One region of the Bacillus sp. 5RYD7K genome, then DNA from elsewhere that is predicted to be linked to it. Evidence: a T-box and tRNA genes for the amino acid it is inferred to sense, from the RefSeq annotation. Region 1 holds a T-box; the other regions hold tRNA genes.
The links. A T-box is a leader RNA that pairs with one kind of tRNA and senses whether it is charged. The one in region 1 lies ahead of thrS (threonine--tRNA ligase), so its partner is inferred to be a tRNA-Thr.
Positions count from the first base shown of each region.

Region 2: it has a tRNA-Thr gene. The T-box ahead of thrS (threonine--tRNA ligase) is inferred to sense a tRNA for this amino acid. The anticodon was not compared.
Region 3: it has a tRNA-Thr gene. The T-box ahead of thrS (threonine--tRNA ligase) is inferred to sense a tRNA for this amino acid. The anticodon was not compared.

Region 1 is NZ_CP191200.1:2,823,153-2,833,195, reverse strand. It holds gene thrS (threonine--tRNA ligase) at 1-1,586, opposite strand, end outside; T-box leader at 1,638-1,862, opposite strand; gene ACQE26_RS14440 (LysR family transcriptional regulator) at 2,222-3,088, opposite strand; gene ACQE26_RS14435 (zinc-binding dehydrogenase) at 3,207-4,187, shown strand; gene gltD (glutamate synthase small subunit) at 4,606-6,087, opposite strand; gene gltB (glutamate synthase large subunit) at 6,104-10,043, opposite strand, start outside.
Region 2 is NZ_CP191200.1:676,522-686,564, reverse strand. It holds gene salA (iron-sulfur carrier protein/transcriptional regulator SalA) at 1-22, shown strand, start outside; gene gerD (spore germination lipoprotein GerD) at 58-612, opposite strand; gene kbaA (KinB-signaling pathway activation protein) at 720-1,316, shown strand; gene pdaB (polysaccharide deacetylase family sporulation protein PdaB) at 1,318-2,082, opposite strand; rRNA gene ACQE26_RS03330 (16S ribosomal RNA) at 2,424-3,973, shown strand; rRNA gene ACQE26_RS03325 (23S ribosomal RNA) at 4,148-7,076, shown strand; rRNA gene rrf (5S ribosomal RNA) at 7,128-7,243, shown strand; tRNA gene ACQE26_RS03315 (tRNA-Asn) at 7,289-7,363, shown strand; tRNA gene ACQE26_RS03310 (tRNA-Thr) at 7,366-7,438, shown strand; tRNA gene ACQE26_RS03305 (tRNA-Gly) at 7,942-8,016, shown strand; tRNA gene ACQE26_RS03300 (tRNA-Arg) at 8,026-8,102, shown strand; tRNA gene ACQE26_RS03295 (tRNA-Pro) at 8,119-8,195, shown strand; rRNA gene ACQE26_RS03290 (16S ribosomal RNA) at 8,559-10,043, shown strand, end outside.
Region 3 is NZ_CP191200.1:645,581-655,623, reverse strand. It holds gene pbp4b (penicillin binding protein PBP4B) at 1-20, opposite strand, end outside; gene ACQE26_RS03205 (PTS transporter subunit EIIC) at 39-1,406, opposite strand; gene murQ (N-acetylmuramic acid 6-phosphate etherase) at 1,537-2,466, opposite strand; gene ACQE26_RS03195 (GNAT family N-acetyltransferase) at 2,546-3,022, opposite strand; gene ACQE26_RS03190 (2-thiouracil desulfurase family protein) at 3,040-3,492, opposite strand; tRNA gene ACQE26_RS03185 (tRNA-Glu) at 3,673-3,744, shown strand; tRNA gene ACQE26_RS03180 (tRNA-Val) at 3,748-3,823, shown strand; tRNA gene ACQE26_RS03175 (tRNA-Thr) at 3,829-3,901, shown strand; tRNA gene ACQE26_RS03170 (tRNA-Tyr) at 3,920-4,004, shown strand; tRNA gene ACQE26_RS03165 (tRNA-Gln) at 4,009-4,080, shown strand; gene sigW (RNA polymerase sigma factor SigW) at 4,311-4,874, shown strand; gene rsiW (anti-sigma-W factor RsiW) at 4,888-5,505, shown strand; gene cdaA (diadenylate cyclase CdaA) at 5,681-6,502, shown strand; gene cdaR (CdaA regulatory protein CdaR) at 6,495-7,934, shown strand; gene glmM (phosphoglucosamine mutase) at 7,952-9,298, shown strand; gene glmS (glutamine--fructose-6-phosphate transaminase (isomerizing)) at 9,730-10,043, shown strand, end outside.

The sequences.
Region 1 (10,043 bases):
AAATGTTCAGTAATGATTCCGAAAAATCTGTCAAGAGATCCGAATACCGCCCGGTGAATAACAACAGGACGGACTTTTTGATTTTTTTCATCAATATATGTTAAATCAAATTTCTCCGGCATTTGAAAATCGAGCTGGACAGTAGCGCATTGATGGCTTCGATTCAGCGCATCTTTTATATGAATATCAATTTTCGGGCCGTAAAATGCGCCATCCCCCCGATTAAACCGAAAATGATATCCCTGTTCTTTTAATACTTTCTCTAGTGCGCTCTCAGCTCGGTTCCACAAATGTTCGCTTCCCATGTAATTGTCCGGTCTTGTTGACAGCTCAATATCATAGGAAAAACTGAATGCGGTGTACACCTCGTGAATCAGCTGAAGCGCTGAAGTGATTTCGCTCTCGATCTGATCAGGCGTTACAAAAATATGCGCATCATCCTGGCAAAAGGACCTGACGCGAAGCAGGCCATTGAGCGCCCCGCTGAATTCGTGACGGTGCACCTGGCCGAATTCAGCCATCCGAATCGGAAGATCGCGATAAGAACGAAGCTTTTCTTTAAAAATGAGCATGTGGCCGGGACAGTTCATCGGCTTTAACGCGAAGCGCTGATGATCGGCTTCTGAGAAATACATATTCTCTTTATAATGATCCCAATGGCCTGATTGCTCCCAAAGACGCTGGTTCATCATCATAGGTGTGCGCACTTCCTGATAATGATAGGCATCCTGCTTTGAACGCAGAAATGATTCAAGCGTATTTCGGATGAACTGACCGTTCGGCAGATAAAAAGGCATACCCGGCGCTTCTTCTGAAAACATAAAAAGCTGTAATTCCGCTCCCAATTTTCGATGATTTCTCTTCTCCGCCTCTTTTATCAGCTGAAAATGCCTGTTCAGCTCCTTTTTTGAAGAAAATGCCTTCCCATAAATGCGCTGCAGCATTTTTTGATTGCTGTCGCCCCGCCAATAAGCCCCTGACACATGAGTAAGCGAAAAAGCTTTTATCTGACCGGCAGACGCCAAGTGCGGCCCCCGGCATAAATCAATGAAGTCGCCCTGACGGTAAATACTGATTGTATCATGATGCGGAATATCGGCTAAAAGCTCGAGCTTCAGCGGCTCGTGAGCAAACAGATGCTCTGCCTCTTCTCTGGAGATTTCTTCTCTGATGATTTCCGGATTTTCAGAAATGATTCGGTTCATCTCTTTTTCAATGACGGCCAATTCTCTTTCTGTAATCGTTTCATTCATGTCAAAATCATAATAAAAGCCATTCTCAATAACGGGACCGGTCCCTAAACAGACCTTCGGATACAGACGTTTTACCGCTTGCGCCAATACATGCGCTGCTGTGTGTCTCATCACTCCCAGCCCCTCTTCAGACTGAAAACTGCACAGTTCAATTTCAGCGTCTTCATGAATGCTTCTTCTAAGGTCATATAACGATCCGTTCACCTTGCCGGCGGCTGACGCCTTTTTCAAACCCGGACTGATTGATTGGGCAATCTCTTCTAACGTAACACCTTTCTGGTATTCTTTTTGTTTCCCGTCAGGAAAAGTAATGACAATGTGCGGTTTCTTCACGGTCTGATCTCTCCTTTATTTTTAAGAAAATAAAAACACACTCATCCCAAAGCAAGGGGCGAGTGTGTGTCAGACCCGCGGTTCCACCCAAATTCCCGCCACTTTAAGCGGCGGCTCATTGTTGCCGTAACGCGGCTGTACGGTATCGGCTGCTTTCGTTCACCGATACAGCTCAAAAGGCGGTAAGCTCATTCTTCGTGCCGGGAAGGTCTCAGCCTTGCCTCCCCTCTCTGTATGGCCGGTTCGAATGACTCATGTCCTTATCATTGCCATTTTTCTTATCAACATAAAAACACACTCATCCCAAAACAAGGGACGAGTGTGTGTCAGACCCGCGGTTCCACCCAAATTCCCGCCACTTCAAGCGGCGGCTCATTGTTGCCGTAACGCGGCTGTACGGTATCGGCTGCTTTCGTTCACCGATACAGCTCAAAAGGCGGTAAGCCCACTCTTCGTGCCGGGAAGGTCTCAGCCTTGCCTCCCCTCTCTGTATGGCCGGTTAAAATGACTCATGTCCTTATCATTGCAGATTCTTTATCCGAAAAAACTTTCTTTTATTATACATAAATTTCCGCGAAAAGAAAGTTTTTTAAAAAAAATCGTAAAAATTCGGCATATTCAGCTGTCCTGTTACGTCATCTTCCATGCGGTAACGCTTTTAATCCATTCAGCAGTTCTTCAAACGCCGATGTCAAAAATAAATCACGCCGGTAGATGAATGATATATTCATATCCCGAAAACGTTCAGGGAGCTGATGATGAAAAAGATTTTCCCGTTTTTGAAAATAACGGGCGGCTGACGCAGGCAAAAAGGAAACACCCAGCCCTGCCTGCACCGCTCCAATAATGGCTTCCAGCGTTCCGAATTCAATGATTTTATGTTCAGGCACTGCTTCCTCTTTCAATATATTTTTTATTTTTCGGCGGTGCGAACAGCCGGCGGCAAAAAACAGAATCGGCTCTCGCAGCAGGCTTTGCAAGCTGCCTTCCAGCACATTTGAAACCACGATCAATTCTTCTTGGAATACGGCGGATTGTTTAAGGTCTTCGTGTTCAACCGGCCCATAAACAAAAGCCCCGTCCAGCTCATACTGCAGGACGCGCTGCACTAAGGTATGTGTATCACCGGTCGACAGTGACAGCTGTACTTTCGGATATCGTCTGCAATACTCCGTGAAAAATTGAGGGAGATGGACGGCTGCAGCCGTTTCTAAAGAACCGATGCGGAGCGGACCGTTCGGATGTCCTGCCTCTTGCGTGTTTTTTTGCGCCTCATATAGCAGCTGCAGAATTCTGTCTGCATCTTTCAATAAGCTTTCACCTGCTGGCGTCAGCGTCATTCCCCGATTCGTCCGGTAAAACAGCTGTGTTTGTAATTGCCGTTCCAGCTGCTGAATCCGGTTTGTCACATTTGATTGAACATAATGCAGACTTTCGGCCGCCTTTGAAATACTGCCTTTGCGGGCGACAGTCTGAAAAATCTTTAAGTCTCCGCTTTCCATGTAAGGACACCTTCTTGCTATGATTTTTATTGATAGCCGGCTATCAATTTTCCTTCATTTACTGCAGCTGTTACAGCCTGTAAAATTTTTCTCATCAACCATAAAGGAGAGAAAAATAATGGATGCCATTATCATACACGAAAATAGCTTTCATTTCAGGCAGACACCTGACAAACATCCAGGGAACGGAGAAGTCAAAATAAAGCTGAAAACAGCCGGATTAAACCATCGCGATTTGTTTTTAATGAAAAGCCACGAAATCGGAAACCAAAAATTCATTCTCGGTTCAGATGGCGCGGGAATCGTAACTGAAATAGGACACGGCGTCTGTTCTCATTTACTGCATGCGGAAGTCATCATCAACCCGGTGCTGAATTGGAAGACTGTTAAGGATGTACCAGCCGTCCCTGATATTTTAGGCGGTCCAAGCGACGGAACTTTTTCACCTTATGTCATCGTTCCTGCGGAAAATGCCATTGTAAAACCCGATCATCTGACATGGGAGGAAGCGGGCGTGCTGCCATTATCAGCATTAACCGCTTATCGCGCCTTATTTACAAAAGGACAATTGAAAAAGGGCGAACACCTTATCCTTCCGGGCATCGGGAGCGGCGTGGCAACATACGCCTTACGAATGGCAAAAGCAATCGGAGCGACAGTCAGCGTCACCTCCCGCAGCGAAAACAAAAAACAAACCGCACTGTCATACGGTGCAGACCGGGCAATTGACAGTTACGGCGACTGGAATGAAGCGCTGAATGGCAAAAAAGCAGATATCATACTTGACGGTGTCGGTCCCGCTTTATATCAACACTACCTTGACATTATGAAACCGAATGGCCGGATCGTAACATTCGGTGCCAGTTCAGGTGATCAGCTCGGATTTCCTATTCGCTCGCTGTTTTTTCCGCAGATTCATATTCTCGGTACATCAATGGGAAGCAATGAGGAATTCGCGCAAATGCTGGAATTGATAAAACGCTGCGGCATCCGCCCCATTATCGACCGTATGTACCCTCTAAGAGAAGCAGCCGATGCCATTAAGAGAATGCAGGAAGGACGGCAGTTCGGCAATATCGGCTTTCATATAGATGTCTAAAAAGAGGAGCGGACCCTTCCAGGAGCCTTTCCGCTCTGACATACTCTTGATATTATTTCTTTCAAATAAAAAAGTGTTTTCCCGGTTTTTAAAACTTTTCGATGATACAGCCACACGACGGGTAAAGTGCCCGTCAATAAAATAAAATGGGAAAGCACAGGAAATGGCCTTTAAACGGCGCCGTCCGATGCTTGCACAGCGCTTCCAGATCACTTATGTCAGCACAATCCTTTACGTAACGTTTTGGAGGCAGCTATCAAAACAGGCCTTCTGAACGTTCACCGATTTGAAACTGCTGAACGGAAGAACAAATAATACGGCGCTCTGTTTCAGAAAGCAGATCATGTTAACAGTTCAGTTCCATGACATATGAAAAAACCGGCTGAGCCCAGCCGGTTCTATAATTAATCCCCTTTATTTACGGTAAAACAGTGCTCCCCATTAAATAACTGTCGACTTCGCGCGCTGCTTCCCGGCCTTCATTAATCGCCCATACAATCAGGCTTTGGCCTCTTCTCGCATCCCCTGCGGCGAAAACACCGTCAACATTCGTTTTATAATCCCCATATGCCGCCTGAATTTTATGATTTGCCGAATCGACACCAAACTGCTTCAATAATGGCTGTTCAGTTCCTTCAAAACCGATGGCGATAAACACCAGCTGAGCAGGCCATACTTTTTCCGTTCCGGGCAGTTCATGAAATTCATACTTACCGAATTCATTTCTGACTTTTTCCATTTGGATGGTGTGGATCTCTTTTAAGCGGCCTTGTTTATCGGCCACCATTTTTGTCGTCTGAATTGAATATTCTCTCGGATCTTTGCCGAACTTTGCCTGCGCTTCTTCATAGGCGTATTCAAGGGTGAAGACGTGCGGCTGTTCAGGCCACATATTGTCATTCGTGCGCGTCTGAGGAAGTTTAGGATGTTTTCCGAACTGATGCACGCTGCGCGCTTTTTGGCGCAGCGCGGTTGCCACGCAGTCAGCTCCTGTGTCTCCCCCGCCGATCACGATGACGTCTTTTCCTTTAGCGTCTATAAATTGTTTATCTTTGAAGTTGGAATCTAAATAGCTTTTCGTCGCCAGTGTTAAATAATCCATTGCGTAATGGACGCCTTTTGCTTCCCGGCCTTCAATCAGCAGATTGCGCTGCTTTTGGGCGCCTGTGCACAAAATGACGGCATCAAATTGTTCTTTGAGCTCATCAGCCGTTATGTCAACGCCGATTTCGGTATTTGTCACAAAATCTATACCTTCCTGCGTCAAAAGCTTAATACGGCGTTCGACGACATTTTTCTCAAGCTTCATGCTCGGAATGCCGTACATCAGCAGGCCGCCGGCTCTGTCAGCACGTTCATAGACCGTTACGGAATGACCGGCTTGGTTCAGCTGATCAGCGCTTGCCAGACCTGCCGGGCCTGAACCGACGACAGCGACTTTCTTACCTGTGCGTTTCGCTGGAATTCTCGGCTGAATCCATCCGTTTTCAAAACCTTTGTCAATGATCGTCCGCTCGATGTTTTTAATTGAAACAGCCGGATCTGAAATGGCCAGTGTACAAGATCCTTCACAAGGAGCGGGGCAGACCCGCCCTGTGAATTCAGGAAAGTTATTCGTTTTCAGAAGGCGCTCCAGTGCTTCTTTCCAGCGCCCCCGATAGACGAGGTCATTCCATTCCGGTATTAAATTATAAATCGGACATCCGGATGTAAAACCGTTAATATCAGCGCCGATTTGGCAAAACGGTGTGCCGCAATCCATACACCGTGCCCCCTGCCGCTTTGACGCTTCATCTGAAAATGGAGCCGAATACTCTTTCCAATCTTTTAAGCGAGTGAGAGGGTCCCGCTCAGCCGGTTTTTCTCGTTTTTCTTCCATGAATCCAGTTGGTTTCCCCATGTTCCTCTCCCCTTTCTTACTGCACTACCGCTTGTTTTTGATCTTTAGCCGGCGTTTGGTGAGCCTTTGTGTTGGCTTCAAAAGCATACATAATGGCATCTTCTTCTGATAACCCCGCCGCTTTTTGTTCTTCGATGCTGAGGAGCATTTGTTTATAGTTTTTTGGAATGACTTTGATAAAGGTCTCTGCGGCTTTTTCCCAATTGTCCAGGAGGTCTGCGGCTTTTTTGCTGTTTGTCAGCGCCGCATGCCGTTTGACCATTTCTTTTACTTCTTTGATCTCCGTTTCATCCGTCAGTTTTTCAAATGAAATCATTTCCATGTTGCATTTGCGTTTAAATGCTTTGGCATCATCGCTCAGGACGTATGCGATACCGCCTGACATCCCCGCTCCGAAGTTTTTGCCGACTTCATCGAGGACGACAACCCGGCCGCCTGTCATGTATTCACAGCCGTGATCTCCGATACCTTCTACAACGACATTGACTCCGCTGTTGCGGACCGCAAAACGTTCACCGGCGCGCCCGTTAATGTACGCTTCCCCGCTTGTTGCTCCGTAAAAGGCAACATTTCCGATAATAACGTTCTCATGCGTTTCGCAATTGAAGGCATCAGGCGCTTTCACGATGATTTTTCCGCCTGACAGCCCTTTTCCTACGTAGTCATTTGAATCCCCGGTCAAATGAAGCGTCATCCCTTTAGGGACAAATGCGCCGAAACTCTGTCCGGCTGATCCGGTGAAATGAAGCCTGATCGTATCATCCGGCAGCCCTTCCGCTCCGTAGCGTTTGGAAATTTCACTTCCCGTCACGGTTCCGGCTACGCGATTTGTATTATTGATCTTGATTTCCGCTTCCGCTTCCTGACCGGCTTCAATTGCAGCCTGCACGGCCGGAAGAATTTCCGTCATATCAAGTGACTGGCTGATTTTATGATTTTGCGCAGTCCGGAAAGTGCGCACGCCTTCAGGCTGATACAGCAGCGTGGATAAATCAAGCTGTCCCGCTTTCCAATGCGCTTTTGCACGTTCGCTGACATGAAGAACGTCCGTACGGCCGATCATTTCATCCAGCGTTTTAAAACCTAACTGCGCCATATATTCACGCACTTCTTCCGCGACAAACAGCATGTAATTTACGATATGATCAGGATCGCCCATAAACTTTTTGCGAAGCTCCGGATTTTGCGTCGCGACACCTACAGGACATGTATCTAAGTGGCAGGCGCGCATCATGACGCAGCCTAGAACGACGAGCGGCGCTGTGGCAAAGCCGAATTCTTCCGCGCCTAGCAAGGCGGCCATCACAACATCGCGCCCTGTCATCAGCTTACCGTCCGTCTCCAATACCACGCGATCCCGTAAACCGTTCAGCATCAGCGTTTGGTGAGCTTCTGCAAGACCAAGCTCCCACGGAAGACCTGTATGTTTAATACTCGTTTTCGGTGAAGCACCCGTTCCGCCGTCGTACCCGCTGATGACGATGACATCTGCCGTACCTTTTGCCACACCGGCCGCAATCGTGCCGACGCCGGCTTTTGACACGAGCTTAACGCTGATTCGCGCGTTTCGATTTGCATTTTTCAAATCATGGATCAGCTGAGCCAGATCTTCAATTGAATAAATGTCATGATGAGGAGGCGGTGAAATCAGCCCCACACCTGGTGTAGAACCGCGGACATCCGCGACCCAAGGATATACTTTGTTGCCCGGAAGCTGGCCGCCTTCTCCCGGCTTCGCCCCTTGCGCCATTTTGATCTGCAATTCATCCGCATTGACGAGATAATGGCTTTTTACGCCGAAACGGCCAGATGCGATCTGTTTAATTGCACTTCTTCTGTCGTCACCATTTTCATCCGGAATAAAACGTTTCGGGTCTTCGCCGCCTTCTCCGCTGTTGCTTTTTCCGCCGAGCCGGTTCATCGCTATTGCCAAAGCTTCATGCGCTTCCTTGCTTAATGAACCGAATGACATCGCCCCTGTTTTAAAACGTTTCACGATGGACGCAGCTGATTCAACTTCCTCTAATTTTAAAGGCTTACGGTCTTCTTTGAAGGCGAACAGATTGCGTAAAAATCCGATTCGTTCTTCATCCGCTGCATGAGAATATTGCTTAAACAGGCTGTAATCATTCTTGCGGCACGCCCATTGCAGGGTATGGATGGTTTTCGGATTGAAAGCGTGGTGCTCTCCCCCGTTTCGCCATTGGAATTCACTACCCGGCTCAAGAGTTTGGCTGTAATCATCCTTGTAAGCGGCTTGATGACGCTGTTTCGCTTCTTGCGCGATCGTTTCGATATCAATTCCGCCAAGCTGTGATGCAGTTCCCGTAAAGTATTTGGAAATGACGTCTTCACCGATGCCGACCGCTTCAAAAATTTGGGCGCCCCTGTAACTTTGCACAGTTGAAATTCCCATTTTTGACATCACTTTCACGACGCCTTCTGTCACGCTCTTTCCGTATTTGCTGACAGCTTCTTCATACGGAATATCAAGCCGTCCTTCATCGATTTCCTGCTTATACGTAGCATAAGTCAAATACGGATTGACAGCGTCGGCCCCATATCCGATGAGAGCCGCAAAGTGATGAACTTCACGCGCTTCGCCTGATTCAACGATAATGCTTGCTTTAGTGCGCAGACCTTGACGGATCAAATGCTGATGCAGCGCACTGACGGCCAAAAGCGGCGGAATCGGCGTCAATTCTTTACTCATTGCCCTGTCAGATAAAATTAACAGAGATACGCCTTCCTTAATCGCTTTTTCCGCCTGCTGAAACAAATCTTTCAGGCCTTTTTCTAGGTCATCGGAAAACAGCGTCCGGATGTTCTGGCTCTTAATGTCAGGATGCACAAGTGTTTTCAGCGCATAAAACTGTTCGTTAGATAATACAGGAGTGTACAGTTTAATGCGGCGGGCATTTCTTTCACTCGGATGCAGCAGATCGCCTTCAGCTCCGAGCCATGTCACCGTGGAGGTCACCAGCTGCTCGCGGATCGCGTCAATCGGCGGGTTTGTGACTTGCGCAAACAGCTGTTTAAAATAATGAAACAGTGATTGGGCACGATCAGATAAAACGGCGAGCGGCGAGTCATTTCCCATGGAGCCGAGCGGGTCTTTGCCTTCTTTAATAACAGGAATTAAATATTTCTGAATATCTTCATACGTATAGCCAAACGCTTTTTGCCGGACGAGAAGATCATCGAATTGTTCCTCTTCCCGGATTTCCGGATCAGGATTCACTTGAACCAATTCCTCTTCAAGCCATTTTTGATACGGGAATTCATTGGCGATCTCCGTCTTTACTTCTTCATCTGAAATAATCCGGCCTTCCTCTAAGTCAATGAGCAGCATTTTTCCGGGTTCCAGGCGTTTTTTATGAAGAATGTTTTCCTGTTCCACTTCAATAACGCCCACCTCAGATGAGAAAATAATATGGTCATCTTTTGTCACATAGTAACGTGCCGGACGCAGACCGTTACGGTCAAGGATGGCGCCGATTTGTTTACCGTCCGTAAACGAAATGGCGGTCGGTCCGTCCCACGGCTCCATTAAAGAGCTGTGATATTCGTAAAAAGCCCGTTTCGCTTTAGACATGTGAGTGTTTTCGGTCCATGGTTCCGGGATCAGCATCATTGCCGTATGTGCCGGCTTCCGTCCCGCCATCACGAAAAATTCAAACGCATTATCAAGAATGGATGAGTCACTGCCCTCAGCATTTAAAATCGGCAGCACTTTATGAAGATCGTCTCCGAAGCTTTCTGAAACGAACTGCTGCTCTCTCGCCCGCATCCAATTGATATTGCCCCGGAGCGTATTGATTTCTCCGTTATGGATCAGATAGCGGTTCGGATGGGCACGTTCCCAAGTAGGAAAGGTATTTGTGCTGAACCGTGAATGTACGAGTGAAAATGCAGATACGAAGGTTTCATCCTGCAAATCCAAATAAAACGCGTCA
Region 2 (10,043 bases), 1.8 Mb from region 1:
CACTGAAAAAACAGCTGAATAAAAAAGGGGCCGGGATCAATACGGCCCGGCCTTTTATTAGCTTTCTTTTTCTGAGCTTGAAGCCGCTTTTTTCAGTTCATCCTCAAATTGCTTTTTGAAAAGCGGGCTGGAAAGTGTCTCTGTAATCACATCTTCTAAGTAACTGCGGAATTTTTGGCTTTTCACCAGCTCGTAGTATTTTTTATCCATGCCGGGGTCCTGCATGATCTGCATAAAACTTTTCTGATAATCAGGGTCTTTCATCAGTTTTTTTATGATTTTTTCGTGCTCGGGCTGAAGTGTCTTTGCAAAGCTCTCGGCGAACTTTGAGTCTTCAAAGATGGTTTTCCAGAACTCCGCCCCTTTTTTAGAGGTGAGGGTTTTCTCTATTGTGCCTTTAATGGCATTCTGATCAATCACCAATGCCTCATTCATCGCATCGTCATTTAATATTTCCTTAATTGCTTTTTTTCCATCATCTGTTTTTAATATATCGACAACCATTTTTTTAGTCTGGTCATAATCCATATCCGCTGCTTGGTCTTTTGGAGCGCAAGCTGTTACAGATAATACAACAAAACAGCTTATCAATAGCGTTTTGGCTTTTGACATGCGTAAGCTCCTTCCTTACTTGTTCTTACTTTTAATATGATTCACCGGAATGGATTTATACATAACAAAATATCGCTGAACGCGATTGTCAGGGGGATGAATAAGAGATGAAAAGCCGCGGGCTTGTTCGATTTTTCTTTTCGATTTTAGCTGTGGGCGCTCTTATTACAAGCGTCGTGGGATTTGCACTGAAGTGGGGGGAGTACAAGGGGTTCTTTCTGAATTTTGAGGCCGGTCAGATTTTCTCCGTTCTGATCTGGTTTATCGGAGTAGGCATGATCTTCAGTGTGATCAGTCAAATGGGATTTTTCGTATTTTTGACAGTGCACCGTTTTGCCCTTGAAATCCTCAGATCAAGCTCGCTTTGGAATCTGCTTCAGCTGTTTATCATTCTGTTTGTTGCTTTTGATTTAATGTATGTGAGATTTTTGTTTTTTGGTGAGCGGGATGACTCGATTGCAGGGTTTGTCTGGCTTCCGCTTGCTCTTCTTGCTGTCGGCCTGTTGACGGCGTATATAAAACAAAAGCAGTCCTCAAAAAATACGTTCGTTTCATCATTATTTTTAATGGTCGTTATTACAGCGCTTGAATGGGTTCCTGCGTTAAGGGTGAATAATGAGGACTGGCTTTATTTGATGCTGATTCCGCTGATGGGCTGCAACGCATTTCAGCTTCTAATGCTGCCGAAGTTTGCCCAGAGGTAGCCTATTTCACTTCTGATGACTTGACATCAGTATTTGCGATCAGATCACCGACAGTCACGTTTTTAAGACCCTTTTGCTTTAAATTGTGAATGATGGCGGGGAGCGCTTCTTCCGTTTGCGTTGCTGAATCAGAAGCGTGCAGCAGAACAATGTCGCCGCCTTTTATATGACTGTTTACATTTTCAATGATCTTATCAGGGCCGGGATTTCTCCAATCCTGTGAGTTAATGCTGTAATGAACCACTGAATAGTGGTACTGCTGTGCAATGGTAAGAACCTTTTTATTAAATTGTCCGGTCGGCGGGCGGAGTAAATGAACATTCTTCACACCCATTTTCTTAAATGCTGTCTGGGCTCTAAGGATGTCCTTCTTGATGTCTTGATCCTCTAGACTGGTATAGTTCTTATACGCATAGCCCATGCTTCCGATTTGATGCCCGTCTTTAATCATACGTTCGACTGTGTCCGGGTGCCGTTCCGCCCAAGAAGCTGACAGAAAAAAAGTGGCGTTTTTAATGCCGTTTGCCTTTAGCGCGTTCAGAATCGGAACCGCCTTTTCATCGCCCCAGCTGATATCGAATGTTAATGCCACTTCGTCTAATTTCGTCTCCCCTTTAGAAATCGCTTTTGGACCGTTATCAGTTAAAAATACAGGAAGGGGGACAGCTCTCTGTATATAAAAAAAGCTGGCTGCTGCAAATGCGGCAATAATAATAATAAGCAGCTGTTTTATCCTTTTGATGTGCCACACGTAGAAGTGGTTCACTGATGACGCCTCCTTATCTTGTCCATGCTTGATTACATCGTATGCCGCAGCGGAGATGAATATAACGAATTATAGTTTTAAAAAAAGATGAAAAAAACACTTGCTATATTTAGCGGGTGCATGGTATATTATTAAACGTCGCTGATGAACAGCAGACAAAACAAAAAGCTTAGAAAACGACTTGAAAAAAGTTGTTGACATAAAAGAAGCTGAGTGGTAAGATAATAAAGCTGCTTCAACAAGCAGTAATGATCTTTGAAAACTAAACAAGACAAAACGTACCTGTTAATTCAAAGTTTTAAATAAATCGCACAGTGATGTGCGTAGTCAGTCAAACTACTTTATCGGAGAGTTTGATCCTGGCTCAGGACGAACGCTGGCGGCGTGCCTAATACATGCAAGTCGAGCGGACAGATGGGAGCTTGCTCCCTGATGTTAGCGGCGGACGGGTGAGTAACACGTGGGTAACCTGCCTGTAAGACTGGGATAACTCCGGGAAACCGGGGCTAATACCGGATGGTTGTTTGAACCGCATGGTTCAGACATAAAAGGTGGCTTCGGCTACCACTTACAGATGGACCCGCGGCGCATTAGCTAGTTGGTGAGGTAACGGCTCACCAAGGCGACGATGCGTAGCCGACCTGAGAGGGTGATCGGCCACACTGGGACTGAGACACGGCCCAGACTCCTACGGGAGGCAGCAGTAGGGAATCTTCCGCAATGGACGAAAGTCTGACGGAGCAACGCCGCGTGAGTGATGAAGGTTTTCGGATCGTAAAGCTCTGTTGTTAGGGAAGAACAAGTGCCGTTCAAATAGGGCGGCACCTTGACGGTACCTAACCAGAAAGCCACGGCTAACTACGTGCCAGCAGCCGCGGTAATACGTAGGTGGCAAGCGTTGTCCGGAATTATTGGGCGTAAAGGGCTCGCAGGCGGTTTCTTAAGTCTGATGTGAAAGCCCCCGGCTCAACCGGGGAGGGTCATTGGAAACTGGGGAACTTGAGTGCAGAAGAGGAGAGTGGAATTCCACGTGTAGCGGTGAAATGCGTAGAGATGTGGAGGAACACCAGTGGCGAAGGCGACTCTCTGGTCTGTAACTGACGCTGAGGAGCGAAAGCGTGGGGAGCGAACAGGATTAGATACCCTGGTAGTCCACGCCGTAAACGATGAGTGCTAAGTGTTAGGGGGTTTCCGCCCCTTAGTGCTGCAGCTAACGCATTAAGCACTCCGCCTGGGGAGTACGGTCGCAAGACTGAAACTCAAAGGAATTGACGGGGGCCCGCACAAGCGGTGGAGCATGTGGTTTAATTCGAAGCAACGCGAAGAACCTTACCAGGTCTTGACATCCTCTGACAATCCTAGAGATAGGACGTCCCCTTCGGGGGCAGAGTGACAGGTGGTGCATGGTTGTCGTCAGCTCGTGTCGTGAGATGTTGGGTTAAGTCCCGCAACGAGCGCAACCCTTGATCTTAGTTGCCAGCATTCAGTTGGGCACTCTAAGGTGACTGCCGGTGACAAACCGGAGGAAGGTGGGGATGACGTCAAATCATCATGCCCCTTATGACCTGGGCTACACACGTGCTACAATGGACAGAACAAAGGGCAGCGAAACCGCGAGGTTAAGCCAATCCCACAAATCTGTTCTCAGTTCGGATCGCAGTCTGCAACTCGACTGCGTGAAGCTGGAATCGCTAGTAATCGCGGATCAGCATGCCGCGGTGAATACGTTCCCGGGCCTTGTACACACCGCCCGTCACACCACGAGAGTTTGTAACACCCGAAGTCGGTGAGGTAACCTTTATGGAGCCAGCCGCCGAAGGTGGGACAGATGATTGGGGTGAAGTCGTAACAAGGTAGCCGTATCGGAAGGTGCGGCTGGATCACCTCCTTTCTAAGGATTTTAACGGAATATAAGACCTTGGGTCTTATAAACAGAACGTTCCCTGTCTTGTTTAGTTTTGAAGGATCATTCGATTCTTCGAGATAATGTTCTTTGAAAACTAGATAACAGAAGTAATTCACATTCAATTGTAATGCAAGAAATCACGTAGTGATTCTTTTTAACGGTTAAGTTAGAAAGGGCGCACGGTGGATGCCTTGGCACTAGGAGCCGATGAAGGACGGGACGAACACCGATATGCTTCGGGGAGCTGTAAGCAAGCTTTGATCCGGAGATTTCCGAATGGGGAAACCCACCACTCGTAATGGAGTGGTATCCATATCTGAATACATAGGATATGAGAAGGCAGACCCGGGGAACTGAAACATCTAAGTACCCGGAGGAAGAGAAAGCAAATGCGATTCCCTGAGTAGCGGCGAGCGAAACGGGATCAGCCCAAACCAAGAGGCTTGCCTCTTGGGGTTGTAGGACACTCTGTACGGAGTTACAAAAGAACGAGGTAGATGAAGAGGTCTGGAAAGGCCCGCCATAGGAGGTAACAGCCCTGTAGTCAAAACTTCGTTCTCTCCAGAGTGGATCCTGAGTACGGCGGAACACGTGAAATTCCGTCGGAATCCGGGAGGACCATCTCCCAAGGCTAAATACTCCCTAGTGACCGATAGTGAACCAGTACCGTGAGGGAAAGGTGAAAAGCACCCCGGAAGGGGAGTGAAATAGATCCTGAAACCGTGTGCCTACAAGTAGTCAGAGCCCGTTAACGGGTGATGGCGTGCCTTTTGTAGAATGAACCGGCGAGTTACGATCCCGTGCAAGGTTAAGCAGAAGATGCGGAGCCGCAGCGAAAGCGAGTCTGAATAGGGCGCATGAGTACGTGGTCGTAGACCCGAAACCAGGTGATCTACCCATGTCCAGGGTGAAGTTCAGGTAACACTGAATGGAGGCCCGAACCCACGCACGTTGAAAAGTGCGGGGATGAGGTGTGGGTAGGGGTGAAATGCCAATCGAACCTGGAGATAGCTGGTTCTCTCCGAAATAGCTTTAGGGCTAGCCTCAAGGTAAGAGTCTCGGAGGTAGAGCACTGATTGGACTAGGGGCCCCTACCGGGTTACCGAATTCAGTCAAACTCCGAATGCCGATGACTTATCCTTGGGAGTCAGACTGCGAGTGATAAGATCCGTAGTCGAAAGGGAAACAGCCCAGACCGCCAGCTAAGGTCCCAAAGTATACGTTAAGTGGAAAAGGATGTGGAGTTGCTTAGACAACCAGGATGTTGGCTTAGAAGCAGCCACCATTTAAAGAGTGCGTAATAGCTCACTGGTCGAGTGACTCTGCGCCGAAAATGTACCGGGGCTAAACGTATCACCGAAGCTGCGGACTGTTCTTCGAACAGTGGTAGGAGAGCGTTCTAAGGGCTGTGAAGCAAGACCGGAAGGACTTGTGGAGCGCTTAGAAGTGAGAATGCCGGTATGAGTAGCGAAAGACGGGTGAGAATCCCGTCCACCGAATGCCTAAGGTTTCCTGAGGAAGGCTCGTCCGCTCAGGGTTAGTCGGGACCTAAGCCGAGGCCGAAAGGCGTAGGCGATGGATAACAGGTTGATATTCCTGTACCACCTCCTCACCATTTGAGCAATGGGGGGACGCAGGAGGATAGGGTAAGCGCGGTATTGGATATCCGCGTCCAAGCAGTTAGGCTGGGAAATAGGCAAATCCGTTTCCCGTGAAGGCTGAGCTGTGATGGCGAGCGAATTATAGTAGCGAAGTTCCTGATTCCACACTGCCAAGAAAAGCCTCTAGCGAGGTGAGAGGTGCCCGTACCGCAAACCGACACAGGTAGGCGAGGAGAGAATCCTAAGGTGATCGAGAGAACTCTCGTTAAGGAACTCGGCAAAATGACCCCGTAACTTCGGGAGAAGGGGTGCTCTGTTAGGGTGCAAGCCCGAGAGAGCCGCAGTGAATAGGCCCAGGCGACTGTTTAGCAAAAACACAGGTCTCTGCGAAGCCGTAAGGCGAAGTATAGGGGCTGACGCCTGCCCGGTGCTGGAAGGTTAAGAGGAGCGCTTAGCGTAAGCGAAGGTGCGAATTGAAGCCCCAGTAAACGGCGGCCGTAACTATAACGGTCCTAAGGTAGCGAAATTCCTTGTCGGGTAAGTTCCGACCCGCACGAAAGGCGCAACGATCTGGGCACTGTCTCAACGAGAGACTCGGTGAAATTATAGTACCTGTGAAGATGCAGGTTACCCGCGACAGGACGGAAAGACCCCGTGGAGCTTTACTGCAGCCTGATATTGAATGTTGGTACAGCTTGTACAGGATAGGTAGGAGCCTTGGAAACCGGAGCGCCAGCTTCGGTGGAGGCATCGGTGGGATACTACCCTGGCTGTATTGACCTTCTAACCCGCCGCCCTTATCGGGCGGGGAGACAGTGTCAGGTGGGCAGTTTGACTGGGGCGGTCGCCTCCTAAAAGGTAACGGAGGCGCCCAAAGGTTCCCTCAGAATGGTTGGAAATCATTCGCAGAGTGTAAAGGCACAAGGGAGCTTGACTGCGAGACCTACAAGTCGAGCAGGGACGAAAGTCGGGCTTAGTGATCCGGTGGTTCCGCATGGAAGGGCCATCGCTCAACGGATAAAAGCTACCCCGGGGATAACAGGCTTATCTCCCCCAAGAGTCCACATCGACGGGGAGGTTTGGCACCTCGATGTCGGCTCATCGCATCCTGGGGCTGTAGTCGGTCCCAAGGGTTGGGCTGTTCGCCCATTAAAGCGGTACGCGAGCTGGGTTCAGAACGTCGTGAGACAGTTCGGTCCCTATCCGTCGCGGGCGCAGGAAATTTGAGAGGAGCTGTCCTTAGTACGAGAGGACCGGGATGGACGCACCGCTGGTGTACCAGTTGTTCTGCCAAGGGCATCGCTGGGTAGCTATGTGCGGACGGGATAAGTGCTGAAAGCATCTAAGCATGAAGCCCCCCTCAAGATGAGATTTCCCATTCCGCAAGGAAGTAAGATCCCTGAAAGATGATCAGGTTGATAGGTCTGAGGTGGAAGTGTGGCGACACATGGAGCTGACAGATACTAATCGATCGAGGACTTAACCATTTTTGAATGTATGCTTACTGTTATCTAGTTTTGAGAGAACACTCTCAATGGTTTGGTGGCGATAGCGAAGAGGTCACACCCGTTCCCATGCCGAACACGGAAGTTAAGCTCTTCAGCGCCGATGGTAGTCGGGGGTTTCCCCCTGTGAGAGTAGGACGCCGCCAAGCTTTTTGTTTTATCTACCATGTTTTTGTTTATGAAGCTTATAATATTCCGCAGTAGCTCAGTGGTAGAGCTATCGGCTGTTAACCGATCGGTCGTAGGTTCGAGTCCTACCTGCGGAGCCATTGCTTCCATAGCTCAGCAGGTAGAGCACTTCCATGGTAAGGAAGAGGTCAGCGGTTCGAGCCCGCTTGGAAGCTTATCTAAATACGTTGATCTGAAGCAGTTTCCGCGCGTTATGAAACTGTTATTTTTGTATTTAAATAGGCAAAGACCCTGTTACTGCTCTCCGCAGAAATTAAGGTGAAAATATAACAGCAGCCTTCTTAGGAAGTCTGCTTTCTTCATTTTCAAAGAGATATGGCTCCCGTGATATAAATAGCATAATTAGGTTAACTTAATTGTATGTATAATAGATCTAAGTAGTTTAATTTCTTGAATGGCCAAGTTCTGACCCAGAGAACGAAGTTTTCTTTTTTGCAGCCTTAGGTTAGTACAGATTTAGATTATTATTAAATTGTTAAACGGTATTGACTTTTATCAAAACCCTGATATAATTACTTTTGTCATAATGCACTGTATGAATTTCCGGATATGCTTTTGCTTTAGATTAAGCAGAGAGCTACACCGGTTGGAGCATAACTGAGTTTTCCTTTTTCTGATGCTGTTGTTTTTATTTTGAACAGTTCATTATTTATTTCTTGCGGAAGTAGTTCAGTGGTAGAACATCACCTTGCCAAGGTGGGGGTCGCGGGTTCGAATCCCGTCTTCCGCTCCATTTATTTTTGCGCCCGTAGCTCAATTGGATAGAGCGTTTGACTACGGATCAAAAGGTTAGGGGTTCGACTCCTCTCGGGCGCGCCATAATGCACTTGAAAATCGGGAAGTAGCTCAGCTTGGTAGAGCACATGGTTTGGGACCATGGGGTCGCAGGTTCGAATCCTGTCTTCCCGACCATTCTCAAACTTTAAGATAATGTACTGATTATATTTTTTCTCTTTATTTCAAAAAACACTTGATTTATAGAGAGATAGCATGGTATATTATTAAACGTCGCTGATGAACAGCAGACAAAACAAAAAGCTTCGAAAACGACTTGAAAAAAGTTGTTGACATAAAAGAAGCTGAGTGGTAAGATAATAAAGCTGCTTCAACAAGCGGTGATGATCTTTGAAAACTAAACAAGACAAAACGTACCTGTTAATTCAAAGTTTTAAATAAATCGTACAGCGATGTGCGTAGTCAGTCAAACTAAGGTCTGCACGATGCAGATCACACAGACGTTACTGCAGGATGCAGTGAACTTAGTCTGTGATCCATTTATCGGAGAGTTTGATCCTGGCTCAGGACGAACGCTGGCGGCGTGCCTAATACATGCAAGTCGAGCGGACAGATGGGAGCTTGCTCCCTGATGTTAGCGGCGGACGGGTGAGTAACACGTGGGTAACCTGCCTGTAAGACTGGGATAACTCCGGGAAACCGGGGCTAATACCGGATGGTTGTTTGAACCGCATGGTTCAGACATAAAAGGTGGCTTCGGCTACCACTTACAGATGGACCCGCGGCGCATTAGCTAGTTGGTGAGGTAACGGCTCACCAAGGCGACGATGCGTAGCCGACCTGAGAGGGTGATCGGCCACACTGGGACTGAGACACGGCCCAGACTCCTACGGGAGGCAGCAGTAGGGAATCTTCCGCAATGGACGAAAGTCTGACGGAGCAACGCCGCGTGAGTGATGAAGGTTTTCGGATCGTAAAGCTCTGTTGTTAGGGAAGAACAAGTGCCGTTCAAATAGGGCGGCACCTTGACGGTACCTAACCAGAAAGCCACGGCTAACTACGTGCCAGCAGCCGCGGTAATACGTAGGTGGCAAGCGTTGTCCGGAATTATTGGGCGTAAAGGGCTCGCAGGCGGTTTCTTAAGTCTGATGTGAAAGCCCCCGGCTCAACCGGGGAGGGTCATTGGAAACTGGGGAACTTGAGTGCAGAAGAGGAGAGTGGAATTCCACGTGTAGCGGTGAAATGCGTAGAGATGTGGAGGAACACCAGTGGCGAAGGCGACTCTCTGGTCTGTAACTGACGCTGAGGAGCGAAAGCGTGGGGAGCGAACAGGATTAGATACCCTGGTAGTCCACGCCGTAAACGATGAGTGCTAAGTGTTAGGGGGTTTCCGCCCCTTAGTGCTGCAGCTAACGCATTAAGCACTCCGCCTGGGGAGTACGGTCGCAAGACTGAAACTCAAAGGAATTGACGGGGGCCCGCACAAGCGGTGGAGCATGTGGTTTAATTCGAAGCAACGCGAAGAACCTTACCAGGTCTTGACATCCTCTGACAATCCTAGAGATAGGACGTCCCCTTCGGGGGCAGAGTGACAGGTGGTGCATGGTTGTCGTCAGCTCGTGTCGTGAGATGTTGGGTTAAGTCCCGCAACGAGCGCAACCCTTGATCTTAGTTGCCAGCATTCAGTTGGGCACTCTAAGGTGACTGCCGGTGACAAACCGGAGGAAGGTGGGGATGACGTCAAATCATCATGCCCCTTATGACCTGGGCTACACACGTGCTACAATGGACAGAACAAAGGGCAGCGAAACCGCGAGGTTAAGCCAATCCCACAAATCTGTTCTCAGTTCGGATCGCAGTCTGCAACTCGACTGCGTGAAGCTGGAATCGCTAGTAATCGCGGATCAGCATGCCGCGGTGAATACGTTCCCGGGCCTTGTACACACCGCCCGTCACACCACGAGAGTTTGTAACACCCGAAGTCGGTGAGGTAACCTTTATGGAGCCAGCCGCCGAAGGTGGGAC
Region 3 (10,043 bases), 1.8 Mb from region 1:
GCGGCTACCAGTGTTTTCATATTCTGTTCCCTCCCGGCTTATTCAAATTCAGCAGCCATGTCATCCTTAAATCCGAAAGCATAGGTGAAGACAAAGCCCGCCGCATAAGAGATGAAGAGACCGATGATATACAAAACGATTTGAGCCGGCTGTACGAGAAAAGAGAGCGGAAGGCCGGAGACACCGATTGAAAAAGTCGCTACTTGAAAATGAGCTTGAAAGGCGCCTCCGATACCCGCCCCTAAACACGCTGTTAAAAACGGCCGGCCGAGCGGGAGTGTGACGCCGAAGATGAGCGGCTCCCCGATTCCGAGCAGACCGGATGGAAGTCCGCCTCCAATCGCTCTTTTCAATGAGGCTTTTTTTGTTTTCATAAAGATGGCGAAGGCCGCGCCTACTTGACCTGCGCCTCCCATTGCGAGAATCGGCAGAAGCGGGTCATCCCCGATGGATCGGATGAGCTCCAAATGCACGGGAGTCAAGCCTTGATGCAGGCCGGTGATGACAAGCGGCAGGAAGGCGGCTCCTAATACAAATCCCGACAGCACTCCCCCGACATTCAGCAGCGACAATAAACCTGATGTAATCAAATCAGAAATAAAACCGCCTGCAGGGATGAAGATGACATATGTCACCAGTCCGGTGATGAGCAAAGACAGAGTAGGCGTGACGATAATGTCGATGGATTGATGGACATACTTTCTGATAAACCGTTCAGTATAAGCGATAAAAATCGCAGCGAAAAGAACGCCGATTAAACCTCCCCTGCCAGGGAGCAGATTCTCTCCGAATAAACTGATATTGGCGATCTCGGGGTTTAAGATCAATATGCCTGCAAGGCCGCCCATTGCGGGTGTTCCGCCGAATTCCTTCGCCGCATTGATACCGACAAGGACGCCGAGGTAAGCGAATAAGCCTGAACCGATAACCGTTAAAATAAGTGCGATTTGAGATTCTTTCGGGAGCCAGCCGGCCTGAATGACGGCTTTCGTCATGCCGGTGATTAAACCTGATGCAATGAGTGCGGGAATTAGAGGAATGAAGATGCTTGATATTTTTCTCAGAAGCAGTGTGATGGGTGTTGTATTTTTTCTGTTAAGATCGGCTTTTTTCCGTGAGGCGGCTTCTTTTAAATCAATGTTTTTTCCGGGTGACACCAGTTTTGCGAAAGCGTCGGCGACATGATTGACGACACCCGTGCCGAGAATGATCTGCAGTGTTTCGGCTTCGACGACGCCTATTACCCCGTCAAGACGTTTCAGCGCTTCAATATCCGTTTTGTCCTGATCTAAAGGCGTAATTCTCAGGCGTGTCATACAGTGGGTAAAGCCCGAAATATTCGTTGAACCGCCGCAGTTGTCCAGAATATCTTTGGCCAGCGACTGATAAAATGCCTCTTTGCTCATGAAGACCCTCCTCTTTCCGTACCATTTGTCCCGCGGAGCTGTGCCTGAAACGCGTCCTGAAAGCGCCTGCGCCGATCATGAAAACGGCGCGGGCTGGTAAAAGGCACATTATGCGGAGCCAAAAGAATGATCAGCGATTTTTTTCGCTTGAAACATGCTGTTCTATGGCTTTGTCAATGAAGCCTTCCGATTCTTCGAGCAGTGCTTTCGCGTGTGTTGCGTCCGAATTCGTCTTCAGCATGACGATTGCCGTTTTGACATGGCTGCCTGCGGCCTCAAGGGTTTCTTTTGCTTTATCGTACGGAACGCCCGTAATGCTTTGGATAATGCCGATTGCCCGTTCTTTCAATTTTTCGTTGCTGACATGAACGTCCACCATTAAATTTTCGTACACTTTGCCGCTTTTAATCATCACGGCCGTGGAAATCATGTTCAGAATCATTTTATGTGCCGTCGCGGCTTTCATTCGTGTTGACCCTGTAATCACTTCGGGGCCGACGACGACTTCAATGCTGTGATCGGCAAAGGTGCTGATCAATGAGTGCTTATTGCATGTGAGCGCGACGGTTTTGGCGCCGATTGTTTTTGCGTATTTCAGCGCACCGGCCGCATACGGTGTGCGCCCGCTTGCAGCGATGGCAATCACGGTGTCTTCAGCGGTAAGGCCGATCGTTTTGAGATCGAGAGCGCCGGTTTCCTCGCTGTCTTCTATGCCTTCAGCCGCTTGCAAAAAGGCGTCTGCCCCTCCGGCCATCAGACCGATGACGGTGCCGGGACTTACGCTGTATGTAGGCGGGCATTCAACCGCATCAAGTACACCAAGTCTGCCGCTTGTGCCCGCTCCCGCATAAATCAGCCTGCCGTTTCGCCGCAAAGACTGATGGGCAAATTGAACGGCAATTTCAATATCAGGCAGCACCTGCTGAACGGCGTCCGCCACTTTGAAGTCCTCTTGGTTAATGATGCGGAGGATTTCCATCGTGTCTGCTTGATGGATTGAAGCGGTCTGCGGATTTCTTGTTTCTGTGGTCAATCTGTGAATGTTAAGCCGGTCTGTCATGAATGTACCCTCCCAAGTCGTTATTACTTGAAGTATATGGGCTTCTGAATATATGTTTCAAGAAAAAAATCAAACGCTTTCACAAAAAAAGATGCAGAATGTGCTGTTCGCCGATGGGGCCGATCCTGCGACGCCCTTTATCAATAAAACCGGAAGACTGGTACAGGTTCTTTGCGCGATGATTGCGATGGTTCACTGCAAGCACGATTTCGTCACACCAAGGAAAATAATTTGCGGCAAAAGCGGGGAGCTGCAGCATCGCTTGTTTGGCATAACCTTTTTCTTGCTGCCGCGCATCTATGGACAGTGCGCTCAGTAAAATGGCAGACACGCTGTTCGAATATGGAGCTATGGTTTCCTTTGAGGTATGTAAAATGAAAAAACCGACGGGGGTGTCTTCTTTTAAAATGACTGTAGGATAGCGCTCCCGGATGACAAGAGCCTGCGGCAGTACATCCTTCGGGAGAGCTGTGAACATTTTATCTTCTTCACTGAGTACAAACCCGTTCAGGCCGTCTGCATGCTCCGGTTTATAAAAGGATAGGGCTGCAACCATGATATCTACTCTCCTTTTTATAGTTGATCCAGTTCATTTTCTGATAACACGCGGCAGCCTGCCCGTTTTAATAGAGCGGAAGTGATGCCGTCCCCGATTATCTTTTTCCCGGAGAAAGTGCCGTCATAGATGAAGCTGCTGCCGCAGGACGGACTGTTTTCTTTAAGGATGACCGCTGCGGCGCCTATTTCTTTTGCGTATGCTAACGTTTTTTCCGCGCCGTCTATATATAAAGATGTAACGTCTTCACCTGATGCCGTTACGATTCTTGCTGTTCCGTTCAGCACGTCTTCGCCCGTGCCGCCGATGATTTCCGCCGGTTCGCGGGGAGTGGTGAAGCCGCCCAAAAGTTCGGGGCAGACCATAACAGCTTTCTTTTCCTCTACGAGTCTGCGGATTTTTTCCGAGGCGGCGTGGGAGCCGTTATACCTGCATTCGATACCGCCGAGACAAGAGCTGACTAAGATCATCTGTGTCCATTCCCTTCAATATTTTGATACTTTCATCTTAAATGAAATAAGAGAGAAGGGACGAGTTTTTCAGTTAAAAAACGGGTAAAAAAGTTTGAAAATAAAAAAAATAAATTTTCTCTTTACAAAAGGGGTATAACCTGTATATAATAACTTTTGTCAGCTCGACGCGGACATAACGGCCCGTTGGTCAAGCGGTTAAGACACCGCCCTTTCACGGCGGTAACACGGGTTCGAATCCCGTACGGGTCATATGGAGGATTAGCTCAGCTGGGAGAGCATCTGCCTTACAAGCAGAGGGTCGGCGGTTCGAGCCCGTCATCCTCCACCATATTTGCCGGCCTAGCTCAATTGGTAGAGCAACTGACTTGTAATCAGTAGGTTGGGGGTTCAAGTCCTCTGGCCGGCACTGTTTTCCAAAAAATACGGAGGGGTAGCGAAGTGGCTAAACGCGGCGGACTGTAAATCCGCTCCCTCAGGGTTCGGCAGTTCGAATCTGCCCCCCTCCACCATTTTTGGGCTATAGCCAAGCGGTAAGGCAACGGACTTTGACTCCGTCATGCGTTGGTTCGAATCCAGCTAGCCCAGTCTCAGACACCTTTTGTATAAGGGTGTCTTTTTTTATCGGTATTTTTTCTCGAATTCTGATTGTTCATCAGATATACTATTTTTAAGCTGCTGTTAAGGCAGTATATTCTGTATTTTCCATCTACACCCTGCCTGAAATTTGGTAAAATAAATGTAATAAAAAAAATGAAACCTTTTAAAACAATCAACGTATAGATACAGACCGGTGAAGGGCAGAGGTAAGATAAAACATGGAAAACCTGATTAAAAAAAGAATCAAGCAAGTCAAAAAAGGCGATCAAAATGCGTTTGCGGAAATCGTTGACCTTTATAAAGATAAGATTTACCAGCTTTGCTACCGCATGCTCGGCAATGTCCACGAAGCGGAAGATATTGCGCAGGAAGCTTTCATCAGAGCGTATGTCAATATCGACAGTTTCGACATCAACAGAAAGTTTTCAACGTGGCTTTACAGAATTGCGACCAACCTGACCATTGACCGTATCCGCAAGAAAAAGCCTGATTATTATCTGGACGCAGAAGTGGCGGGCGCAGAGGGGCTGACGATGTATTCGCAGATCGCCGCGGACGGGGTTCTCCCTGAAGACGCCGTGTTGTCATTGGAGCTTTCGGACACAATTCAGAAAAAGATTTTAAAGCTGCCTGACAAGTACAGAACGGTTATTGTATTAAAGTATATTGATGAACTCTCTTTAATTGAAATCGGGGAGATTCTGAATATCCCTGTCGGCACCGTCAAGACAAGGATACACAGAGGCAGAGAGGCTCTTAGAAAACAATTAAGGGATCTTTAAGTGGGGTGATGAAATGAGCTGTCCTGAACAGATCGTGCAGCTTATGCATAAGCATCTTGATGGAGATATCCTTCCTGAAGATGAAGACGTATTAAAACAACATTTGCGGTCATGCGGGAATTGCAAACGGCATTTTCATGAAATGGAGAAATCCGTAGCGCTCGTCCGGAGCACATCGCATGTCACAGCCCCTGCTGATTTTACTGCCAAAGTTATGGCGAATCTTCCAAAAGAGAAAAAACGCGCTTCTGTAAAACGATGGATCAAAACTCATCCGATAATTGCAGCCGCGGCGGTTTTTGTGATTTTAATGGGCGGCGGTTTTTTTAACAGCTGGCATAACGACCACAATTTCAGTGTGTCAAAGCAGCCGAACCTTGTCGTGCAGAATCACACGGTCACCGTCCCTGAAGGCGAGACCGTAAAGGGCGATGTCACAGTAAAAAACGGCAAGCTGGTCATTAAAGGGAAAGTCGACGGCGACGTGACCGTGGTTAACGGAGAAAAATACATGGCCTCAGCCGGACAAGTCACCGGGCAGATTGAAGAAATTAACGAATTGTTTGACTGGGTCTGGTACGAACTGAAAACAGCGGGTCAGGGCGTCGTGAGTGCTTTAGACTCCGATTAAAGATGAGTAAAGCGTATAATCGCTTTACTCTTTTTTTACGCAGCACCGCGCTGGCTGATTTCACTTGATAAATCAAAATGTGGTATAATGAGCACGCTATATGATGTACATATTGCTCATGCAGCACAATTCATAACAAAAAAACGAAATGACTGAATTCTTGGAGGACGAGGAAATGGCTTTTGAGGACATCCCATTTTTGCAATACCTCGGCAATGCCGTTGATATTCTCCTTGTTTGGTATGTGATATATAAATTAATCATGGTCATACGCGGAACGAAAGCGGTTCAGCTTTTAAAAGGAATCGTCGTCATCGTGTTGGTCCGGATGGCCAGTTCATATTTGGGACTCAGTACGCTTCAGTGGCTGATGGACCAAGCGATAACATGGGGATTTTTAGCGATCATTATTATATTCCAGCCTGAGCTGAGACGGGCGCTTGAACAGCTCGGACGGGGCCGGTTCTTTTCAAGGAGCGGCACCCCCGTGGAGGAAGCGCAGCATAAGACAATTGAAGCGATTACAAAATCAATCAGCTACATGGCGAAACGCCGCATCGGCGCCCTCATCGCCATTGAGCGCGACACGGGAATGGGCGATTATATTGAGACGGGCATCCTGCTTAATGCGCAGGTCAGCTCGGAGCTTTTGATTAATATCTTCATTCCGAATACGCCGCTGCACGATGGAGCGGTCATTATGAAAAATAACGAGATCGCGGCGGCTGCCTGTTATCTGCCGCTTTCTGAAAGCCCGTTTATTTCAAAGGAGCTGGGGACGCGGCACAGAGCGGCTGTCGGCATCAGTGAAGTGACGGACAGCTTAACCATTATCGTATCTGAAGAGACGGGCGCCATCAGCGTGGCCAAAAACGGAGACCTTCACAGAGAATTGACGGAAGAAGCACTGAAAGAAATGCTTGAAGCTGAGTTTAAGAAAAACGCCAGAGATACTTCTTCTAACCGCTGGTACTGGAGGGGCAAGAAAAATGGATAAATTCTTAAACAACCGCTGGGCTGTAAAGATCATTGCATTGCTCTTTGCGCTCCTGCTTTATGTTGCGGTTAACAACAACCAGGCGCCGACTCCGAAAAAGCCGGGGGAATCCTTTTTTCCGACATCAACGACTGACGAGGCTACGCTTACTGATATTCCTGTAAAAGCATATTATGATGAAGCGAATTACGTGGTCACCGGCGTGCCTCAGACCGTAAATGTCACGATTAAAGGATCGACAAGCGCGGTGAAAAAGGCGAGACAGACGAAGAATTTTGAGATATACGCCGATATGAACAAGCTGAAGACCGGGACTCATAAGGTCGAATTGAAGGCGAAAAATGTATCGGACGGACTGACGATATCCATTAACCCGTCAGTCACGACGGTTACGATTCAGGAAAAAACGGCTGAGAGTTTTCCGGTTGAAGTTGAATACTACAATAAAAGCAAAATGAAAAAGGGGTATACGCCCCAGCAGCCGATCATCAGCCCGAAAAACGTACAGATTACGGGTTCGAAAAATGTGATTGACAACATTTCGCTTGTCAAAGCATCCGTGAACCTTGAAAATGCAAATGAAACCATTGATAAGGAAGTGAAGGTGACCGTCTATGACAAAGACGGCAACGCACTTCCTGTTGATGTTGAACCGTCAGTCATCAAAGTGACGGTTCCCGTGGCCAGTCCGAGCAAAAAGCTCCCTTTCAAAATCGAAAGGAAGGGAAGTCTTCCTGACGGGGTGAGCATTGCAAGCATTGACTCGAATCCGAGTGAGGTGACGGTTTACGGCCCGCAGGACGTACTGGATTCACTTGAGTTTATCGACGGCGTATCTCTTGATTTAGGCAAAATTGATAAAGATACGGATATAGATGCCGACATCCCGCTTCCTAAGGGTGTGACAAAGGTGTCACCGGGGAAAATTACGCTTCATGTTAAGGTGGACAGTGAAGACAAAAAGGATTTTGACAATGTTGCAATCAAGACGGTCGGATTGGGAGGCTCGCAGCAGATTGAGTTTCTCGACCCAGAATCGCGGGCGATAAATATTACGGCCAAAGGCTCTCCGGCCAACATTAAGGCGCTGAAAAAGTCGGACATTGAACTGTACGCCAATGTCTCAGACTTAGAGGACGGAGTGCATTCTGTAAAGCTTGCAGTAAACGGACCGCAAAACATCACATGGTCCCTGTCCAAAGACACGGCTAAAATCAAGCTGACTTCTAAGAAAAACACAAGTTCAAATAAAAATAACGGCGGCTCCGCCGATTCCGGCAATAATGACGGCACAAGCGGAGACGCAGACAAAGACAAGAACAAGAACCGGGAAGACGACACTGACAGCGATCAGAATAAAAGTCAAAACCAGGATCAAAATCAAGACCAGGATGAAGGCGGATCAAGCGCTGATTCATCTTCAACAGAATGAAAAAGGAGCGATACAAAATGGGCAAGTATTTTGGAACAGATGGTGTAAGAGGTGTTGCCAACAGCGAGCTTACGCCAGAGCTGGCCTTTAAAGTGGGGCGTTTTGGCGGTTATGTCCTGACCAAAGATAAACAGCGCCCGAAAGTGCTGATCGGCCGTGATACACGCATCTCCGGACATATGCTGGAGGGAGCCCTTGTCGCCGGACTTTTATCGATCGGAGCTGAAGTGATGCGCCTCGGCGTCATTTCTACACCGGGGGTATCCTATTTAACGAAAGCCATGGATGCTGAGGCGGGCGTCATGATTTCCGCTTCTCACAATCCCGTACAGGATAACGGAATTAAATTTTTCGGAGGAGACGGCTTTAAGCTTTCTGATGAGCAGGAGGCCGAGATTGAACGTCTCATGGATGAACCGGAAGATAAGCTGCCGAGACCGACAGGCGCGGATCTCGGGCTTGTGAACGATTATTTCGAAGGTGTTCAAAAATATCTGCAATTTTTAAAGCAGACGGCCGACGAAGATTTCACGGGTATTCATGTAGCGCTTGACTGCGCCCATGGTGCGACATCTTCCATTGCGACTCACCTTTTTGCCGATCTTGATGCTGACGTGTCTACAATGGGAACGTCTCCGAACGGATTAAATATCAATGACGGCGTCGGTTCTACACATCCGGAAGCGCTGAGTGCTTTCGTCAAAGAAAAAAACGCCGACATCGGCCTTGCATTTGACGGCGACGGTGACCGCCTCATTGCCGTTGATGAAAAAGGAAACATTGTCGACGGCGATCAGATCATGTACATATGCGCGAAGTATTTGAAATCAGAGGGCCGTCTCAAAGATGATACCGTCGTATCAACCGTGATGAGCAATCTCGGTTTCTACAAAGCGCTTGAAAAAGAAGAAATCAAAAGCGTTCAAACGGCAGTCGGAGACCGCTATGTCGTAGAAGCGATGAAAAAAGACGGCTACAATGTCGGCGGCGAGCAGTCAGGGCACCTTATTTTCCTTGATTACAACACTACCGGTGACGGTCTTTTGTCCGCGATCATGCTTGTGAATACGCTGAAGGCGTCCGGCAAAACCCTTTCAGAGCTTGCGGCTGAAATGAAAAAATTCCCGCAGCTTTTAGTAAATGTGAAAGTGACGGATAAATATAAGGTGGAAGAAAACGCTAAGGTGAAGGCCGTTATTTCTGAAGTGGAAAAAGAAATGAACGGAGACGGCCGGATATTAGTGCGTCCGTCAGGCACCGAGCCGCTCGTCCGCGTGATGGCGGAAGCGAGAACAAAAGAGCTTTGTGACGAATATGTCACAAAAATCGTGGATGTCGTGCGGACAGAAATGGGAGCGGAGTAACGAAGTTTATAAACAGAGAGCGAACAAGACAAGTGCGACCAGCATAATATGATAGTAAACATGATGCCGGGGCGGCAAAAAATAATTGACCGTCCTTGGCACATGCTGTAAAATCAAGCTTGTCCGGCCTTTGTTTTTCACTTGCAGGGAAGGCGGAATTGTTTGCATCTTTTATAATTACAGCGCCCGAACTAAGCGCCCGAAAAACGGCTTAGTTGACGAGGATGGAGGTTATCGAATTTTCGGCGGATGCCTCCCGGCTGATTCATTTAGATCACAGCCGTAAGGATTTCTTCAAACCGGAGGGGCGACTCTCCGAACAAAGGGAAATCACATGATCTTCCAAAAAAACATGTGGGAGGGGACGATTGAAAGTCCCCTTGTAATTCGGCTTTCTTCGTCTCCTTTTACACCTTTAGGAGGAAGAAAAAATGTGTGGAATTGTAGGTTATATCGGTCAGCTTGATGCGAAAGAGATTTTGTTAAAAGGATTAGAGAAGCTTGAGTACCGCGGCTATGACTCTGCCGGTATCGCTGTGGCGAACGAGCAGGGCGTGCATGTGTACAAAGAGAAAGGCCGCATCGCCGACCTTCGTGAAGTGGTGGACCCCGCGGTTGAATCTCAAGCGGGAATCGGCCATACACGCTGGGCGACTCACGGCGAACCAAGCTTCCTGAACGCTCACCCGCATCAAAGCGCACTCGGCCGCTTTACACTTGTTCACAATGGTGTGATCGAGAACTA